4 regions of the Micromonospora zamorensis genome follow, and region 4 is predicted to be linked to each of the others. Evidence: riboswitches for the same ligand, from Rfam matches in the RefSeq annotation. Region 4 holds a riboswitch; each other region holds the start of a gene.
The links. Region 4 has a riboswitch for cobalamin ahead of GA0070619_RS16210 (acyl-CoA thioesterase). Riboswitches for the same ligand answer to the same signal wherever they lie in the genome.
Positions count from the first base shown of each region.

Region 1 (4,062 bases), 2.9 Mb from region 4:
CACCTGGCTGTTCTTCACCGCGGTGAGCCCGGACCAGCCGCTGCGCGCCTTGACCGAGTCGGCGTTCTGCTGGCAGCACTTGGAGTCGGCCAGGAAGACGAAGTCCGGGTTGGCCTTGACGATGAACTCCTGGGACAACTGCGGGTAGCCGGCGCTCTTGCCGTCCGCGTCGGCGGGGTCGGCGATGTTGGTCAGACCGATCTGGCTGTAGAGCGTGCCGATGAAGGTCTTGCTGGTCGCGCTGTACAGCTCGGGGCCCAGCTCGTGGTAGTAGGTGAGCTTCTCTGCGCGCTGCGGCACGTCCTTGACCAGCTTGGCGATGTCGTCCTTCATCCGGCTGGCGACGTCGGTGGCCTGGTCGGCGTGCCCGGTCAGCGTGCCCAGCTCGGTGATCTGCCGGTACGTGTCGTCGAGCGTGGTGGCCGCCGGGGTCTGGTACACCGGGATCTTCAGCTTGCCGAGCTGCTCGACGATCTTGTTGCGGTCGTCGGAGAGCACCACCAGGTCGGGGTTCTTGCCGGCGATCGCCTCGGCGTTCGGCTGGAAGGCGGAGATGTCGCTCTTGGGCGCGTCGGCCGGATAGTTGGACTGGTCGTCGACGGCGGTCACCTGCGGGCCGGCACCGATCGCGAAGAGCATCTCGGTGGCGGTCGGCGACAGCGCGACGATCTTCTCGGGGCGCTTGTCGAGGGTGAGCGTGCCGACCGTGACCGGGTAGGCGGCGGCCGCGGTGCCGGTGGTCGGCTTGTCGTCGGCCTTCTCGGCGCAGGCGGCGAGGGCCAGCGCGGCGACCGCGAGGGTCGCGGCGAAGAGCCGAGGGGTACGTCTGAACATGGGGCCTCCTGTCGGTCGAGGAGTGTGGTGCTTCGCCGACAGGACTTTCGTACGCCCGCCCACGAGGCGCCCTTCCTCGAGAGCGCGTTTCGCGACCGATCCGCAGGCGACCTGGCTCGTCCCCACCGTCGGGTGGGGCATCACAGTTGCGGGACAGCGCCGGGTTTCGCACCGGCTTCGCTGCGGACTGGTCGGTAAGACGGTAGCGCACCGCCGGGACGTGCCGGATCGATCACGCGCCGATCGCCGCGAGTCGATCCCCCGGAACCGTCACACGGTGACCGTCGGAGGGCGTATGTCCGAGTTGGTGGTGTTCGGAAACGGGTGGTGGGGCCCCGCGGGGCGGAGCGGGGCCCCACCCGATCAGGAGGACGTGATGGTGACGTTGTCCACAGCCGCCTCTACCAGGCTGGCGCCGGAGGCGTCCGCCGCCTCAACGAGGATGCGGACCGACTGCCCGGCGTACGGGGTGAGGTTGAGGTTGGCCACCGCCCAGCTCCCGTTGCGGTTGGTCGCCGCGCCAGCCTGGGTGAGCAGCGCGGTGGTGCCGCCGTTGTGCACCACGCTCACCCGCAGGTAGTCCGCCGACGAGGCGTTCGAGCCGTGCGCCAGGTACCAGGCCAGCGAGAGGCTCAGCGTGCCGGACGACGGCAGGGTCACCGCCGGGGACCTGGCACTGGTCACGCCGCCGTCGACGTCGTAGTCACCGGCCGCCGAACCGGCGAGCCGGCCGGTGACCAGGTCGTTGGATCCGGCGTACGGGGTGAGCTGCTTGGCGCCGGAGGACGTGGTCGCCTGGGCGGCGCCCCGCTCGAACGCGCCGAGGGTGGCGGTGTCGGTGCCGGACGGGTTGATGGTCCAGCCGGTGGCGGTCTCGAAGGTGTCCGACCAGACCGTGGTGCCGCCACCGCCGCTGCCGCAGTACTGCGCCTGCTTGCCGATGGCCCGGTACGGGCAGTCGGCGTACTCGCTCAGCAGCAGCACCGCCTCCCGGTTGCGCGAGGTCTGCGCTGGGATGACCTCATCGGGCGGGTAGAAGCCGCCACCGCCGGACGAGCCCGGGTACATCTCGAAGGTGTACGCCCAGATGTTGTGGGTGGCCCACATCCAGTCGAGGCTGTCCCCGTCGGTGATGTAGAGGTCGCTGGACTGTTCCGGGGTGTAGTTGTTGGTGGCCGCCATCTGCTGGCCGATGGTGGCGAAGGTGTTGTACTGGTCCGCGTTCATGCCCGTCGCGGTGTTCGCCGTCGTGTAGCCGTAGGGCCAGAGCACCAGCTGCGAGTACGTGTGGAAGTCGATGTTGGCCTTGATCTGCTGCACGCCACCGACCACCCGACCGTTGACGAAGTTGCGCAGCGCCTGCGTCTCGGGTGCGGAGAACGCCGACGGCCCCCGGTAGGTCTCCGACGAGGTGGTGCCGGACGAGCCGCCGCAGCAACCCCAGTTGTAGGACCAGTTGCGGTTCAGGTCGGTGCCGACGTTGGACGAACCACTGTTGGGCTGCCGGTTCTTGCGCCAGGACCGGTACGACCCGGTGGCGATGTCGTACTCGCTGCCGTCCGGGTTGACCGTCGGCACGATCCAGATCTCCCGGCCGTTGACGATGTTGGTGATCCGGGAGTCGGAGCCGTAGCTGTCGGTGAACAGGTTGAGCAGGTAGATCGCCATCTCGACGGTCAGGTGCTCACGGGCGTGCTGTTGGGAGTTGAACAGGATCTCGGGCTCGTTCTCGTCGGTGCCGACGTTGTCGGAGATCTTCACCGCCATCAGGTCGCGGCCCTCGTACGACGAACCGATGCTGATCTTGCGGGCGATCGCCGGATGGTCGGCGACGACCTGGTTCACGACGGCGGTCAGTTCCGCGTAGTCGTGGTAGTTGGAGTCGGCGGGCGGGAAGGCCATCGTGCCGATCTCGCCGGCGCCGCGCTCGGCGTTGGGCGGCGGGGCCAGCGGTTCCAGCCGGAAGCCGAGCTTGCCGATCTCGGCGGCCTCACCCGCGGTCGCCGAGATGTGCAGGACTCCGTGTTCGGAGTAGTCGATGGCGGCTCCGGTGCGGGCCACCGCGTTGCGGTCGGCGAGGGTCCGGGGGCCGAGCACCCGGTAGCTGGCGGCGGCCGGCTCGGTGGACCGGTCCGGTGCGGGTCGGGCGGCGACCGGACCGGCGGCGACGGTGACGATGCCCAGCCCGGTGACGACGGCGAGCACCAGGACGCGGCGGAGAGGGATGGGCGTGCGGAGGGCCATCAACTACCTCCTTGATCGGCGGGAGATCCCGCTCGGTGAAGCACACTTCACCACCTGTCACATGGTCATATCAATATCCTTCGCTGCCTTGTCCATCCCGAGCCGATCATCCCGGCGGCAATGATTTTCCACTCAGGAACATCTGGCGAAACTTCCCTCCAAGCGGGAAACTGACCAGCGACGATGCCCCTCTCGACACCGCGGAGCACCCATGGCCAGATCCCGCCTGCACGCGGCCGCCCTCGCCGGCGTCACCGCGCTCACCCTGCTCGCCACCAGCGCGCCAGCGACGGCGGCCCGCCCGCCCGCCGCCACCCACGACGAGCAGATCACCTTCCAGGACTGGTCCGGGCCCGCCGACTGGCACCGGGGCAGCCGGTCCGGCACCCGCGTGGTGCCCGGCGCCCGAGCGGGCCTCACCCTGGCCCGTCCGGCCGGCACCACCGAGTACGCCGACCCGCACACCGGCACCACCCGCACCTGGGAGTACGGCACCTGGACCTCACCGGTGACCCGGGTCGGGTTCGACGCCAGCGAGCTGATCGCCTCCTGGAACGCGGAAACCCCCGCCGGCACCTGGATCCAGGTGGAGATGCAGGGCAGCTACACCAGCGGCGACCAGACCCCGTGGTATGTCATGGGTCGCTGGGCGTCCGGCGACACCGACATCAAGCGGACCAGCGTCAACCGGCAGGGTGACCCCTGGTCGACGATCTGGACCGACACCTTCAGCATCGACGACGCCACCGCCGGGGTGCTGCTGCGGTCGTACCAGCTGCGGCTGACCCTCTACCGGGCACCCGGGCAGACAGCCGCACCGGTGGTGCGGATGCTCGGCGCGATGAGTTCCACAGTGCCGGACCGGTTCACCGTGACCCCGAGCGCCGGGCACATCGCCTGGGGCGTCGAGCTGCCGGTGCCGCGCTACTCGCAGAACGTGCACTCCGGGCACTACCCCGAGTACGACGGCGGCGGCGAGGCCTG
Region 1 covers NZ_LT607755.1:6,629,149-6,633,210, reverse strand. Annotated here, with positions in the region: gene GA0070619_RS29850 (ABC transporter substrate-binding protein) at 1-834, opposite strand, end outside; cobalamin riboswitch at 919-1,041, opposite strand; gene GA0070619_RS29845 (M14 family metallopeptidase) at 1,198-3,078, opposite strand; gene GA0070619_RS29840 (C39 family peptidase) at 3,290-4,062, shown strand, end outside.
Region 1: linked by a shared signal. The riboswitch ahead of GA0070619_RS29850 (ABC transporter substrate-binding protein) and the one ahead of GA0070619_RS16210 (acyl-CoA thioesterase) in region 4 are both predicted to bind cobalamin.

Region 2 (4,062 bases), 1.3 Mb from region 4:
GCCCCGCACGGTGCGCCCGGCGAACGCCTCGATCAACCCGATGAGCACCGGATTCTCGGCGTGCACCGCGATGATCCGGTGGAAGGCGATGTCGATCTCGAGGATGCGCTCGTGGTCCTGCGGTGACTGGCCGACCATCCGGGCCGCCTCGGCGAGCAGGTCCCCGGCCTGGGCGAGGGCCTCGTCGGTCATCCTGGTCGCCGCCAGTTGGGCGGCCTCGCACTCCAGCAGTCGCCGGACGGTGTGGATGTGCCGGGGGTCGCCCTGGCCCTGGAAGTCCACCACGAAGCCCATCGGCGCCAGCAGTTGCGGCGCGTCGAGGTTGGTGACGTAGGTGCCGTCACCCTGACGGATGTTGACGATGCCGAGGATCGACAGAGCCGACATGCCCTCGCGCAGCGAGCCGCGCGAAACGCCGAGCGACTCGGCGAGGTCCTTCTCGATGGGCAGTCGGTCCCCGGGCTTGAACTGCCCTTCGAGGATCATCCGCTTGATGCCGTTCACCACTTCGTCGGTGCGCGACATGACACCCCCTAGCGGCCGGCGGGGGTGGCCGTCCCACCCGCGATCACGTACGGCTCCGAGGATGACACGGTAGTCGGGTCCGACGCCGCCCAGTAGTGGCCGTCGGGAAACCGGTAGAGCGCGACCGACTCGGGGCGCATCCGGGTGGAGTAGCCGGGCTGGCTGGGCAGGACGTAACCGCTGCCCGAGCCGGTGTCCCGGACGACGCACGGGTCGGTGAAGTGCTCGTGCAGGTGGTCGACGAACTCGGTGACCCGGTCGGTGAGATCCCCGGAGATCGCGACGTAGTCGAGCACCGACACGTGTTGGACCATCTCGCAGAGCCCGACTCCACCGGCGTGGGGGCACACCGGCACGTCGAACTTCGCGGCGAGGAGCAGCACGGCGACGATCTCGTTGATGCTGGCCAGCCGACCGGTGTCCAGCTGGCAGAAGTCGATGGCCCCGGCCTGGAACAGCTGCTTGAACATCACCCGGTTGTGACAGTGCTCGCCGGTGGCCACGCCGATGGGAGCGACAGCGCGGCGGATGGCCGCGTGGCCCAGGATGTCGTCGGGACTGGTCGGCTCCTCGATCCACAGGGGTGTGAACTGGGCGAGGGCCTTGACCCACTCGATGGCCTGACCGACGTCCCAGACCTGGTTGGCGTCGATCATCAGGTTGCGGTGCGGGCCGAGGATCTCCCGGGCGATCCCACAGCGGCGGATGTCGTCGTCGAGGTTGGCGCCCACCTTGAGTTTGACGTACCCGTAGCCGGCGTCCACCGCCTCCTGGCAGAGCCGGCGCAGCTTGTCGTCTCCGTAGCCGAGCCAGCCGGCCGAGGTGGTGTAGGCGGGGTAGCCGGTGCGGTCGAGCTCGGCGAGGCGGTCGGCCCTGGTGCTCTCCTTGGCCCGCAGGATGGCCAGTGCCTCGTCCCGGGTCAGCGCGTCGGACAGGTAGCGCAGGTCCGCGATGTCGACGAGTTGCTCGGGGGACATGTCGACGAGCAGTCGCCACAGCGGCTTCCCGGCGAGCCGGGCGACCAGGTCCCATGAGGCGTTCAACACGGCGGCGAGGGACAGGTGGACGACGCCCTTCTCCGGCCCGAGCCACCGCAGTTGGCTGTCGGAGGTGAGGAGTCGGTAGACCGCGCCCATGTCTGCGGCCATCGTCGCCACGTCCAGGCCGACCAGAAGCTGCGCCTGGTGCACCGCGGCCGCGGCGACGATGTCGTTGCCTCGACCGATGGTGAAGGTCAGCCCGTGACCCGCGAGCGGCACGCCCACGCTGTCGACACCGTCGGTGTGCAGGATGACGTACGCCGCCGAGTAGTCGCCGTCCTTGTTCATGGCGTCGGACCCGTCGGCGGTCAGTGAGGTGGGAAAACGGACGTCCTCGACGGTGACGGCGGTGATCTGCGGCATGCGCTCCTCGCCCGGCTAGGCAAAAGATCGGATGATCACCCGGAGTATACGGAGGGCGGTTCTGGCGCGTCAACGACCTTGATCCACCCTGAAGGGCGGACATCCACCGTCTCGGGGCCGTCGAACCTGGTCAATGTTCGAACCCGATCCACTGTGCCCATTGGCGCGATACATCAAATCTTTGCCGGTGTCGGCCGCCCGTGGATCGCGTCGTGCCGTCAGTCGCACCGCCTGCGCCTGCTGCTGCCATCGACGCGCCTGGCCGGCCGGGACGAACCCGCGCCGGTGCGGCTGGTGATCACCGTCACCGGCTCGGCCGCGACACGCCGAGACCGACATGTGGGGTGTGACAACGCCTGCATCCCTATATATGGTGTCGAGCGCAGCTGGTTCGACCGCTCATCCGGTGCGGTCGAGGCAAGAGGGAACCCGGTGGAAATCCGGGACTGTCCCGCAGCGGTGAGTGGGAACGACCGCCGTCATCAGCACTGGGCCACGAAGCGGCCTGGGAAGCGACGGCCAGTAGGAGACCGGCCAGCCCGGTTGTGCCCACGAGTCCGAAGACCTGCCAGCGCGCCGCGTACCCGCACCCGGGTGGGCGGCGGTCCGAGGCCGCGTGGGACGGCTGACGCCACCTGACCCACGCCGTGCCGGCGTGGCGTCCGTCGGTGTCTGTCTCCTCGCGTCCGGGCCACCAGGTCTCGAACTCCGAGGAGCGAGTGGTGACAGTCACCGAGGTAGTCCCCGTCAGCGGCGACGCGACAGTGCGGCGGACGCCGATGCAGGTCCGCAAGCGCAACGGCGCCACCGAACCCGTGGACGTGAACAAGATCGTCCGGGCGGTCGAGCGGTGGGCCGACGACCTGACCGACGTCGACCCGATGCGCGTCGCCACCCGCACCATCAGCGGCCTGTACGACGGCGCGACGACGGCCGAGCTGGACCGGCTGTCCATTCAGACCGCGGCCGAGATGATCGGCGAGGAGCCGCAGTACTCGCGCCTCGCCGCCCGGCTGCTGGCCGGTTACGTCGACAAGGAGGTGCGTCGGCAGGGCATCACCTCGTTCAGCGCGGCGATCCGGGTCGGCCACGCCGAGGGCCTGATCGGAGACGACACCGCCGCGTTCGTCGCCGCACACGCCACGATGCTCGACGCCACCGTCGATCCGGACGGTGACCGGCGATTCGAGTACTTCGGCCTGCGTACGGTGGCCGACCGGTACCTGCTGCGCCACCCCACCAGCAGGCTGGTGCTGGAGACCCCGCAGTACTGGCTGCTGCGGGTGGCCTGTGGTCTGTCCACCACGCCCGACGAGGCGACCGGTTTCTACCGGCTGATGTCCAGCCTGGCCTACCTGCCCAGCTCGCCGACGCTGTTCAACTCCGGCACCCGGCACACCCAGATGTCCTCCTGCTATCTGGTCGACTCCCCGCTCGACGAGTTGGACTCGATCTACCAGCGGTACGCCCAGGTCGCCAACCTGTCCAAGTTCGCCGGGGGCATCGGCATCGCGTACTCCCGGGTCCGGTCCCGGGGCGCGCTGATCCGCGGCACCAACGGGCAGTCCAACGGGATCGTGCCGTGGCTGCGCACGCTGGACGCGAGCGTCGCCGCGGTCAACCAGGGTGGCCGGCGCAAGGGCGCGGCCTGCGTCTACCTGGAGCCGTGGCACCCGGACGTCGAGGAGTTCCTGCAACTGCGCGACAACACCGGCGAGGACGCCCGACGCACCCACAACCTGAACCTCGCCAACTGGGTCCCCGACGAGTTCATGCGCCGGGTCGAGGCCGACGAGATGTGGTCGCTGTTCGACCCGCACGAGGTGCCCGAGCTGCCCGACCTGTGGGGTGAGCGGTTCGACGCCGCGTACCGCGAGGCCGAGGCGCAGGGCCGCTACGTGCGGCAGGTCCCGGCCAGGGAGCTGTACGGGAAGATGATGCGGACCCTGGCCCAGACCGGCAACGGGTGGATGACCTTCAAGGACGCCGCCAACCGGTTGTGCAACCAGACCGCCGAGCCGGGCAATGTGGTGCACCTGTCCAACCTCTGCACCGAGATCGTCGAGGTGTCCAGCGACGCTGAGACGGCCGTGTGCAACCTCGGTTCGGTGAACCTCGCCGCCCACCTCACCGA
Region 2 covers NZ_LT607755.1:2,379,262-2,383,323, forward strand. Annotated here, with positions in the region: gene GA0070619_RS10035 (FadR/GntR family transcriptional regulator) at 1-525, opposite strand, end outside; gene GA0070619_RS10040 (enolase C-terminal domain-like protein) at 534-1,928, opposite strand; cobalamin riboswitch at 2,299-2,515, shown strand; gene GA0070619_RS10045 (ribonucleoside-diphosphate reductase subunit alpha) at 2,708-4,062, shown strand, end outside.
Region 2: linked by a shared signal. The riboswitch ahead of GA0070619_RS10045 (ribonucleoside-diphosphate reductase subunit alpha) and the one ahead of GA0070619_RS16210 (acyl-CoA thioesterase) in region 4 are both predicted to bind cobalamin.

Region 3 (4,062 bases), 1.3 Mb from region 4:
TCGCCGTCGCCAACGACGGCACGCCGGCCCCCGCGCTGGCCACTGTCGCCCCGAAGGACCAGACGGCGAACGCCGGGCAGGCCCTCGCGGCGAACCTCGGTTCGGTGACCGGCGGCGTTCCCGGCACGACCGGCTACCGTGCCCGCGTCCAGTGGGGTGACGGCACGGCTCCGGACGACGTCACCATCGGTGCGTCCGGTGCGATGAGCGGGCAGCACACCTACACGCGGGAGGGCACCTACACGGTGCACGTCACCACGTGGGACACGCTGTCGAGCAGCACCGAGGCCTTCACCGTGACCGTCGCGCGGGGCGGCTCCCAGCCGACGATCGCGCTGTCGGCTGCCGGCGCAGTCACCACCGGCGGCACTGTCACCGTCGACGGCAGCGGGTTCGCCGCCGGTGAACAGGTGACCGTCAGCGTCGGCACCGACCCCGCCCGGGCCACGAAGGTCGCGGCCTCCGCGACGGGCACGGTCCGCGTCTCGGTCCCGACCTCCGGCGACGCACAACCCGGCCGGTACGCGGTCACCGCGACGGGCGCGTCGACGCGGACGCCGGCCACGGCCACCGTCCAGGTGACCGGGCAGGCCCAGGCGCCGACCTACCAGCCGCGGGTGGCACTGCTGACCACCTCGGGTCCGCGTGGCACGTCGATCACCATCGACGGTTCCGGGTTCGTTCCGAACGAGGCGGTCACGATCACCGTCGGGAACGGCCTCGCGGTCAGCACGGTTCGCGCGAACGGTGACGGTGTCATCTCCGGCGCGACGGTCAGCGTTCCGGGTGCGGCGAAGGCGGGCGCGACCAACGTCACGCTGAGCGGCGAGAAGTCGGCGACGAAGGTGTCCCGGCCGTTCACCGTCACCGGCTAGAACGAAGTCGACGGGTTGGGCGGGTCGTACTCACGGCCCGCCCAACGTCTGAGCCGTCGGCGTTCGGACGTTGATCGACTCGGTTTTACGGAAGTCGGGGCATCGAGGCGCCGTGGATGCCCCGACTTCCGCGAACGCGAGTGGATCATGCAGGGGAGTGGGCCTGCGGCGCGCCCAGTCGGAGTTGCCAGCGCGTGCCCTGGCTGGTGAGCCGGACGATCGCCAACGGCTCCACGTCCAGCTGTCGGTACGTCGCCATCGGCAGCCCGAGGGCGTGCACGACCGCGACACGGATCACCAGCGGGTGGGTGACCGCGATGACGCGCCCGCCGGCTCGGTGCTGCTCGTCCAGCCAACTGCCGACCCGATCCCGTACGGCCGCGACGGACTCACCGCCGTGCGGCGCGGACTCCGGTGCGGACAGCCAGTCGTGCAGCGCCTGCGGCTGCGATTCAGCGATCTCCTCAAGCGACCGTCCGGACCAGTTGCCGTAGTCGCAGTCGGCCAACGCCGTCTCGATCGTCGGCAGCAGACCGAAGGCGTCGGCGGTCTGCCGGGCCGCCGCCGCTGGGCTGCACAGGCAGGTGTCGTGCATGCCGAGGTGCCCACGCCGGTCCGGATCCGCGTCGGCCTGGGCGAGGGCGGCGCGCAGACCGCCCTCGTCCAGGCCGTCGTCGGGTCCGCCGAAGCGGGCCCGACGCAGGGCGGCGGTGTGACCGTGGGCGACCAGCCGGAGGCTGGTGGCGGTCACGTGCTGGGCAGCGCGGCGGCGGCCCGACGGAGTCGATCGTGGTGCATCAGGGCCGCGAACAGCAGGCCGATCCCGGTCCAGAGCACCACCTGGGTGCCGAGGGAGGCCAGTCGGAAGTTCCACAGCAGCGTCGCGGGGAAGTCGGTGGGGACCTCCTGGAACGACGGAAGCACCACGTAGGACGCGACGGTGACCAGCAGGAAACCGCCGACGGCCGCGGCGACGCGTTGCCACAGTGGCGCCTGCGCGCCGACTGACCGGTAGCCCAGCGAGCCCGCCCACACGGCCACCAGACCGAGCACCACCATCAGCAGGTAGGTGGCGGTGCGTTGGTTGATGGTGGCCGGGTCGCCGACCGCCGGCGGGTTCGCCGGGTACTTGAGGAACGGCACGATCACCGCGCCGAGCAGCGCCGCACCGGCCAGCAGCAGGCCGGAGCGCCCGTCGTCGTCGGTCCGTCGCCGACGGGCCAGCAGGACGTACGCCGTAGCCAGCAGACCGCCCATCGCGGCGCCGAACAGGCCGGTGGCCAGGAACAGCCCACCGCGCTGGCCGCTCCGGGTGACCACTGCCTCGTCGTGCTGGTGCCCGCCAGCGGCGGGTTCGGCGTGCGAGGCCGCCTCCTCGATAGCGATGGCGGCCTCGACGTGCGGTTCGCCGGCGACGTAGGCGAACGTCCCGGCGAGCAGGCCAGCGATCAGGCCGGCGAGCAGGCCGCGGACGAGGACGGCGAGGAACGGGGGAGCGGTGGTGGCGTTCAGTGGCACGGAACACCGAGCAGGTGCCGGCCGTCGTGCATGAGCTCGTGCAGGTACGTCCCGCTGCGCGACACCGCACCCTGGTCGAACGCGACGAGGTAGGCCAGCAGGGTGAGCGCGACGACGGTCGCCAGGACCGTCCACAAAAGACGCGTGGTGCCAGCGGGATTCACCAACGGCTGGCTGGACGTGGAGCTGGACATATGATCACGAACCTCCCCGGGGATGACGCGTCCCCATCGCAAGGCTGCGGACGACCGAGCGTCCTGGCTCGCGGGCCCCATTTTGAGGTGGGGGAACCGCTCACAGTGGCGCGACCGCGCCGGAATCACACCGGCTTCCCTCGCGTCGCCGCAGATAGTGGGTCGACGGTATCGGTGCCGCCGCAGGCGGTCAACCCGGCCCCGCGTTGGGTGAAGCACCTGTGCTCGAGGACTCAGCGCCGCCCGATTCGTCAGATCAAAACTCGATCGCTGGCGGCGGGCATCGTCCGCCGCCGCCGAACCCGACGCGACGGCGAAGCTCTCCGAGCCGATGGCCGGGTGGACGGCGCGGCCTGGACGACGGTGGAACCGCGGCCCGCTGTCGAGCACGCGCTCGACAGCGATCGGCCCGGGCCGGCTGATTGTCGGCTCGGACCGGCAGGTGTGTCTGCTCGCCGCCTCGTGCACCGGCTGAGGCGGAACGAGGCGAGCGCGGCGGGCGTCGAAGGCATAGCATGTTATCGATAACAATCGGATTGTGGTTCGTTGGCTCGCGGGGCGGCCATCGACAACAGATCATGCCGTTCTGGTCGGACGTAGGGCTCCGAAGGCTCGCGTAACGACGGCAAAACATGGTCGCAAGACCTTGGCAACACACGTACGTGCATGGCATGGTAACGCCTGATCAAGGGAAACATCCGACCTATCTCCATGGGTGGTGCGGGCTTCGAGTCCGTCTCTCCCTGCCGAGGAGGCTCGGCCGGTCACCGGTGCTCCGCTCGCCGACGGCTCTCCCGTCGCGTGCGGCGCCACGCTTGGGGAGGTCAGGGCCGACGATGAGCACCGTCGAGGCAACCACCGGCACGCAGCACGGCACGCCCAGCGACTGGTTCCGGGAACGGATCTCCCACGCCGTCTCCGAGCTGACCGCCGCCACCGCGCTCGTCGTGCTGTTCATCGTGTTGAGCGTCGCCAGTCCCTACTTCCTGACCGCGGACAACCTCTTCAACATCGGGGCGCAGACCGCGGTGATCGCCATCATCGCCACGGCGCAGACGATGGTCATCATCACGAAGGGCATCGACCTCTCCGTGGGGTCGGTCGCCGCGCTCGCCGGCGTGGCGGGGGCGATGGTCGTACGCGACCTCGGCTTTCCACTCTGGGCGGCGACGGCGGTCGCGATCGGCGTCGGCGCACTGGCCGGGCTGCTCAACGGGCTGCTGGTGACCGTGGCTCGGATCCCACCGTTCATCGCGACGCTGGGAACGATGTCCGTCGGACGAGGGCTCGTCTTCATCATCACCGGGGCGGTCGGCGTCTACGGCCTGCCCCGATCCTTCCAACTGCTCGGCAACGGGGAGATCGTCGGCATTCCGTTCGCCGTGGTGATCACCGTTCTGGTCGCAGTCGGTGTCGCCTTCGTGCTCTCCCAGACCCGCTTCGGCCAGTACACGTACGCGATGGGCTCCAATCTG
Region 3 covers NZ_LT607755.1:2,372,697-2,376,758, forward strand. Annotated here, with positions in the region: gene GA0070619_RS10000 (GH92 family glycosyl hydrolase) at 1-875, shown strand, start outside; gene GA0070619_RS10005 (histidine phosphatase family protein) at 1,021-1,626, opposite strand; gene GA0070619_RS10010 (CbtA family protein) at 1,623-2,393, opposite strand; gene GA0070619_RS10015 (CbtB domain-containing protein) at 2,384-2,587, opposite strand; cobalamin riboswitch at 2,623-2,769, opposite strand; gene GA0070619_RS10020 (ABC transporter permease) at 3,424-4,062, shown strand, end outside.
Region 3: linked by a shared signal. The riboswitch ahead of GA0070619_RS10015 (CbtB domain-containing protein) and the one ahead of GA0070619_RS16210 (acyl-CoA thioesterase) in region 4 are both predicted to bind cobalamin.

Region 4 (4,062 bases):
TCTCGCTTACAAGTCCTGGGCAGGTCGTCCGGTTGCTCACCCGCGTTAATGTGTCCCGTGATCGTATGGCTCAACGGCACCCACCGCGCCGGCAAGACGACGACCAGCTCGCTCGTGCAGCAACTGATCCCGGACTCACGGGTATTCGACGCCGAAAAGGTCGGCGAGATGCTCATGACCATCACGCCGGGACTACCCGAGACTGACAACTTCCAGCACTGGCCGCCGTGGCGGCAACTCGTCGTCGAGACCGCCCGCCGCGTGCTCGACTACACCGGCGGCACGTTGGTGATACCCATGACTGTCCTGGTCGAGCAGTACTGGCGCGAAATCAGTACGGGCCTCGCCCAACATGCCATCCCGGTAAGGCACTTCGTCCTTCACGCTGACGAAGACACCCTCCGCGGACGTATCGAGGGAGAACACCGCGTTCCGTCTGCGTTCCGTCTCAAGTACCTCGAGCCCTACGCCGACGCGGCCCGCACGTGGCTGCATGCCGAGGCCGAGGTCATCGACACCACGCACCTGTCTCCCGCCCAGGCCGCCGCGCAGATCGTCCTCCGAGCTACCGGGGAAAGCTCAGGTGCCTAACCTCGGCTTGGAATCGCGCTGATTGGCACTCTGGATAATTGCGCCAGCCAGCAGACAGGCACGGAGCGTTCAGGTCAACGCCGTAGGGGTATCGGTGCTGGCTGATGTTGACCGCTGCATCGGACACGCCGGCCGCTTTGGTGTGAGCTGATCTCGACGCAAAGCCTCCGGGTACGGTCAAGCCCGTGGGCCTTCGATCGGCGAACTTATGCGGCCTCCTTCCTGAGCTGCAGTGACCTAACGACGCTCACGCGCAGGGCTACTCGGACCGGTCAGCGCCGCAACGGGCGGACCGAGCGCTTCTCAGCCCTCGGCGCCGTCGAGCAGCGCGCGCCGTAGCGCCAGGCGGTGCTCCCGGCGGATCTCCGCCTCCCGGTACCGTCGCCGGTCCCCGTCGGTCTCCGGCAGCAGCGGCGGCACCGTACGAGGCTGACCGTCGTCGTCGATGGCGACCATGACCAGGTGGGCGGTGGCCACGTCGGTGGGCGGCACCGCCCGGTCCCACCGGTCGGCGGTCACCTTGACGGCCACCTCCATCGAGCTGCGGCCGGCCCAGGTGATCCGGGCGTCGACGTGCACGACGTCGCCGACCCGCACCGCGCGCAGGAACGCCGTCTCGTCGATGGCGGCGGTCACCGCCGGCCCGTCGGAGTGCCGTGCGGCGACCACACCGGCGACGGAGTCGATGAGGTTGAGGATCCGGCCGCCGTGCACCGTACCCATCAGGTTGGTGTGGTGCTGGTCCATGATCTGCGACAGGGTCAGGTGCGACGCCGACGGCGCTCGGCCGGCGATCGTGGTGGTGTCGTGCACAGCGGTAGTCCGTCCCTCGGGAAACCACACCGCCGGGTCGCGGGCACACGCTGACGAGGACGCGCCCGCGCCACACGCACGGCCCGTCACCCGCTCAGCCCACCCACGAGGCCGACGGCAGCGCACACGGTTGTGTACGCGGCGCCGGCAGGTCTTCGGACTCGCGGGCCTGACCGGTCGCGCCGGTCCCCTACTGGCCGTCGCTTCCCAGGCCTGCTGGCCCAGTGCTGATGACGGCGGTCGTTCCCACTCACCGCTGCGGGGCAGCCCCGGATTTCCACCGGGTTCCCTCTTACGACGCCCAGTCGGTCACGACGGGGCGAACCAGCGCCGCCGGCAGCATAGCTGGCCAGGGAATCCGCCCGCCTGGCGCGTCGTACCGCGGCCGCGCGGCGTCCTCGTCATCAACTTTTGCCATCTGAGGAAAAAGATCGCCACCTCTTGAAAAAAGTCTCAAGGCGGTGAGGATATTCAAATGCGTCGTCTCCCTCAGACTTGCGGGCGGGTGGTCTCGGGCCTCCTCGCGTTCCTCCTCGCCTCGGCGGTCGCCCTCCTCGCGTCCGCCCAACCCGCCGCAGCTCACGGGACTCTCGCCATGTCCACTCCGGAGAGCGGCGCCACGGTGAACGAGCCGTTGACGTCGGTACAGCTCTACTTCACCGAGAAGGCCGCCGCCAACGCGTTCTTCACGATCACCGCCCCGGGCGGCGTCCGGGTCGACAACGGCTGGTCGTACGGGGAGCCGAAGCCGCTGGACAAGCCGGTGCGGGAATACTTCCTGGTCAACGGGCAGTTCGAGCCACGGGAGTACACGACGGGGTTCCCCGCGGTGGTGCCCGTCTCCCACCTGCCGGCCAAGGGCCAGTACTCGGTGAGCTACCTGTCGGTGGCCTCGGACGGCGACACCGTGCGGGGCACGTTGACCTTCCGCTACAACGGGCGGGTGACGGCAGCGCCGCAGGGGTGGAGTGCGCCGTCGACCCAGCCGGACCCGGCGCTGGTGGCCGCCACCGAGCAGCACGGATCATCCGGGCAGGGATCGGCGGTGCCGACCACCGCAGTCGAGTCCGTGGCCCCGCCGTCCGCGGCTGCGGCGGCCCCGCCGACCGGGTCGACCGAGGAGAGCGACTCGGGGGCACTGGCCTGGATCGGCTGGGTGGTGGCGGTCGCGGCGGCCGGGGCGGTGGCAGGATTCGTCGTCTGGCGTCGCCGATCGGCTTCCACCGGCAGACCCACCGGCCGGGGCCGTACCTCGTCGGCGAACTCCGGCCGACGCGGCGGCGGCGCCCGTTCGACGACCAGGACCGGCGCCGGCCGGACCGTCGGTGCCAAGCCCAGCGGCCGCAAGGTCGGCGGGGGCAGGGCCAACGGTGGCACGGTCGGCGCGGCGACGGTCGACCCGGGCCCACGGCCCGACACGGACCTCGCCGCCGTGACACCTGGGTCCCGGCTGAGCAACACCCACCTGGCGCTGCTGGTTGGTGGGCTGGTGATCGCCCTGCTGGCCGGGTTCGGGTTGGCTCGCATCGGGACCGGCGACGAGAGCCCGGCGGGCGGCACCGCCCGTCCGCCCGCCGCAGGGCAGGCGGAGTCCGCGACCGACGGGCACCAACACCCTGCGGGCACCGGGCCGCACACGCATCGCGGTGACGGCGCGACGGGCGAGACGCTGGCGACCGGGACGACGGTCAGCGCCGGTGGGTACACCCTGCAACCGCTGGAGCGGTCCCAACCACCTGGTGTACGCGCGGACTACCGTTTCCGCATCGTCGGGACCGACCGGCAGCCGGCGACGCGTTTCGCTGTCGTCCACGACAAGCCGTTGCACCTGATCGTGGTGGGCCGCGACCTGTCCGGCTACCAGCACCTGCACCCGACGATGGCGCCGGACGGCACCTGGAGCGTCCCTGTGACGCTGGCCCGGCCCGGCGGCTACCGCGTCTACGCGGACTTCTCCGTCACCGCGACCAACGGCACGCAGGTCCCTCTCGTGCTGGGTGTCGACCACACCGTGCCCGGCGCGCACACCCCGACCGCGCTGCCGCCGGCGCAGGCCGAGACGACGGCCGGGCCGTACGCGGTGTCGATGAACGGCACCCCGACGGTGGGGGTGACGGCACCGATCCACTTCCAGGTCAGCGGCGCTCCGACCACGCCGGTGCAGTTGGAGCCGTACCTGGGCGCGTACGGGCACCTGGTCGTCGTCCGCGAGGGCGACCTCGGGTACGTGCATGTCCACCCCGAGCCGGAGCTGGTCGACGGGTCGGTCAAGTTCTGGCTGACCGCGCCGAGTTCGGGCCGGTACCGGGCGTTCTTCGACTTCCAGGTCGCCGGCAAGGTGCACACCGCCGAGTTCACGATCAACGTGCCCTGAGACCGGAACTTTCTCCCTGCTGCGGCCGACCATCCAGCCAGCAGCAATCATCGGAGGAAGAACACATGCGCACCACCAGCCCGCTCGGTTCACGCCGCTCGGCCACCGTCCTCACCGCCGCCATCCTGGCGGTGGGCGCCGCCGGTTGTGGCTCGTCCGACTCTCCGTCGGCGGCGCAGCCGAGCCCGTCCGTGTCGGCCTCGGCCAACCCGGACGCCGGTGTGATCGGCATTCGTGACCCGTGGGTCAAGGCGGCCGACAAGGGGATGACGGCGGCCTTCGGG
Region 4 covers NZ_LT607755.1:3,687,263-3,691,324, forward strand. Annotated here, with positions in the region: gene GA0070619_RS16205 (DEAD/DEAH box helicase family protein) at 58-591, shown strand; gene GA0070619_RS16210 (acyl-CoA thioesterase) at 895-1,338, opposite strand; cobalamin riboswitch at 1,534-1,748, opposite strand; gene GA0070619_RS16215 (copper resistance CopC family protein) at 1,880-3,778, shown strand; gene GA0070619_RS16220 (copper chaperone PCu(A)C) at 3,844-4,062, shown strand, end outside.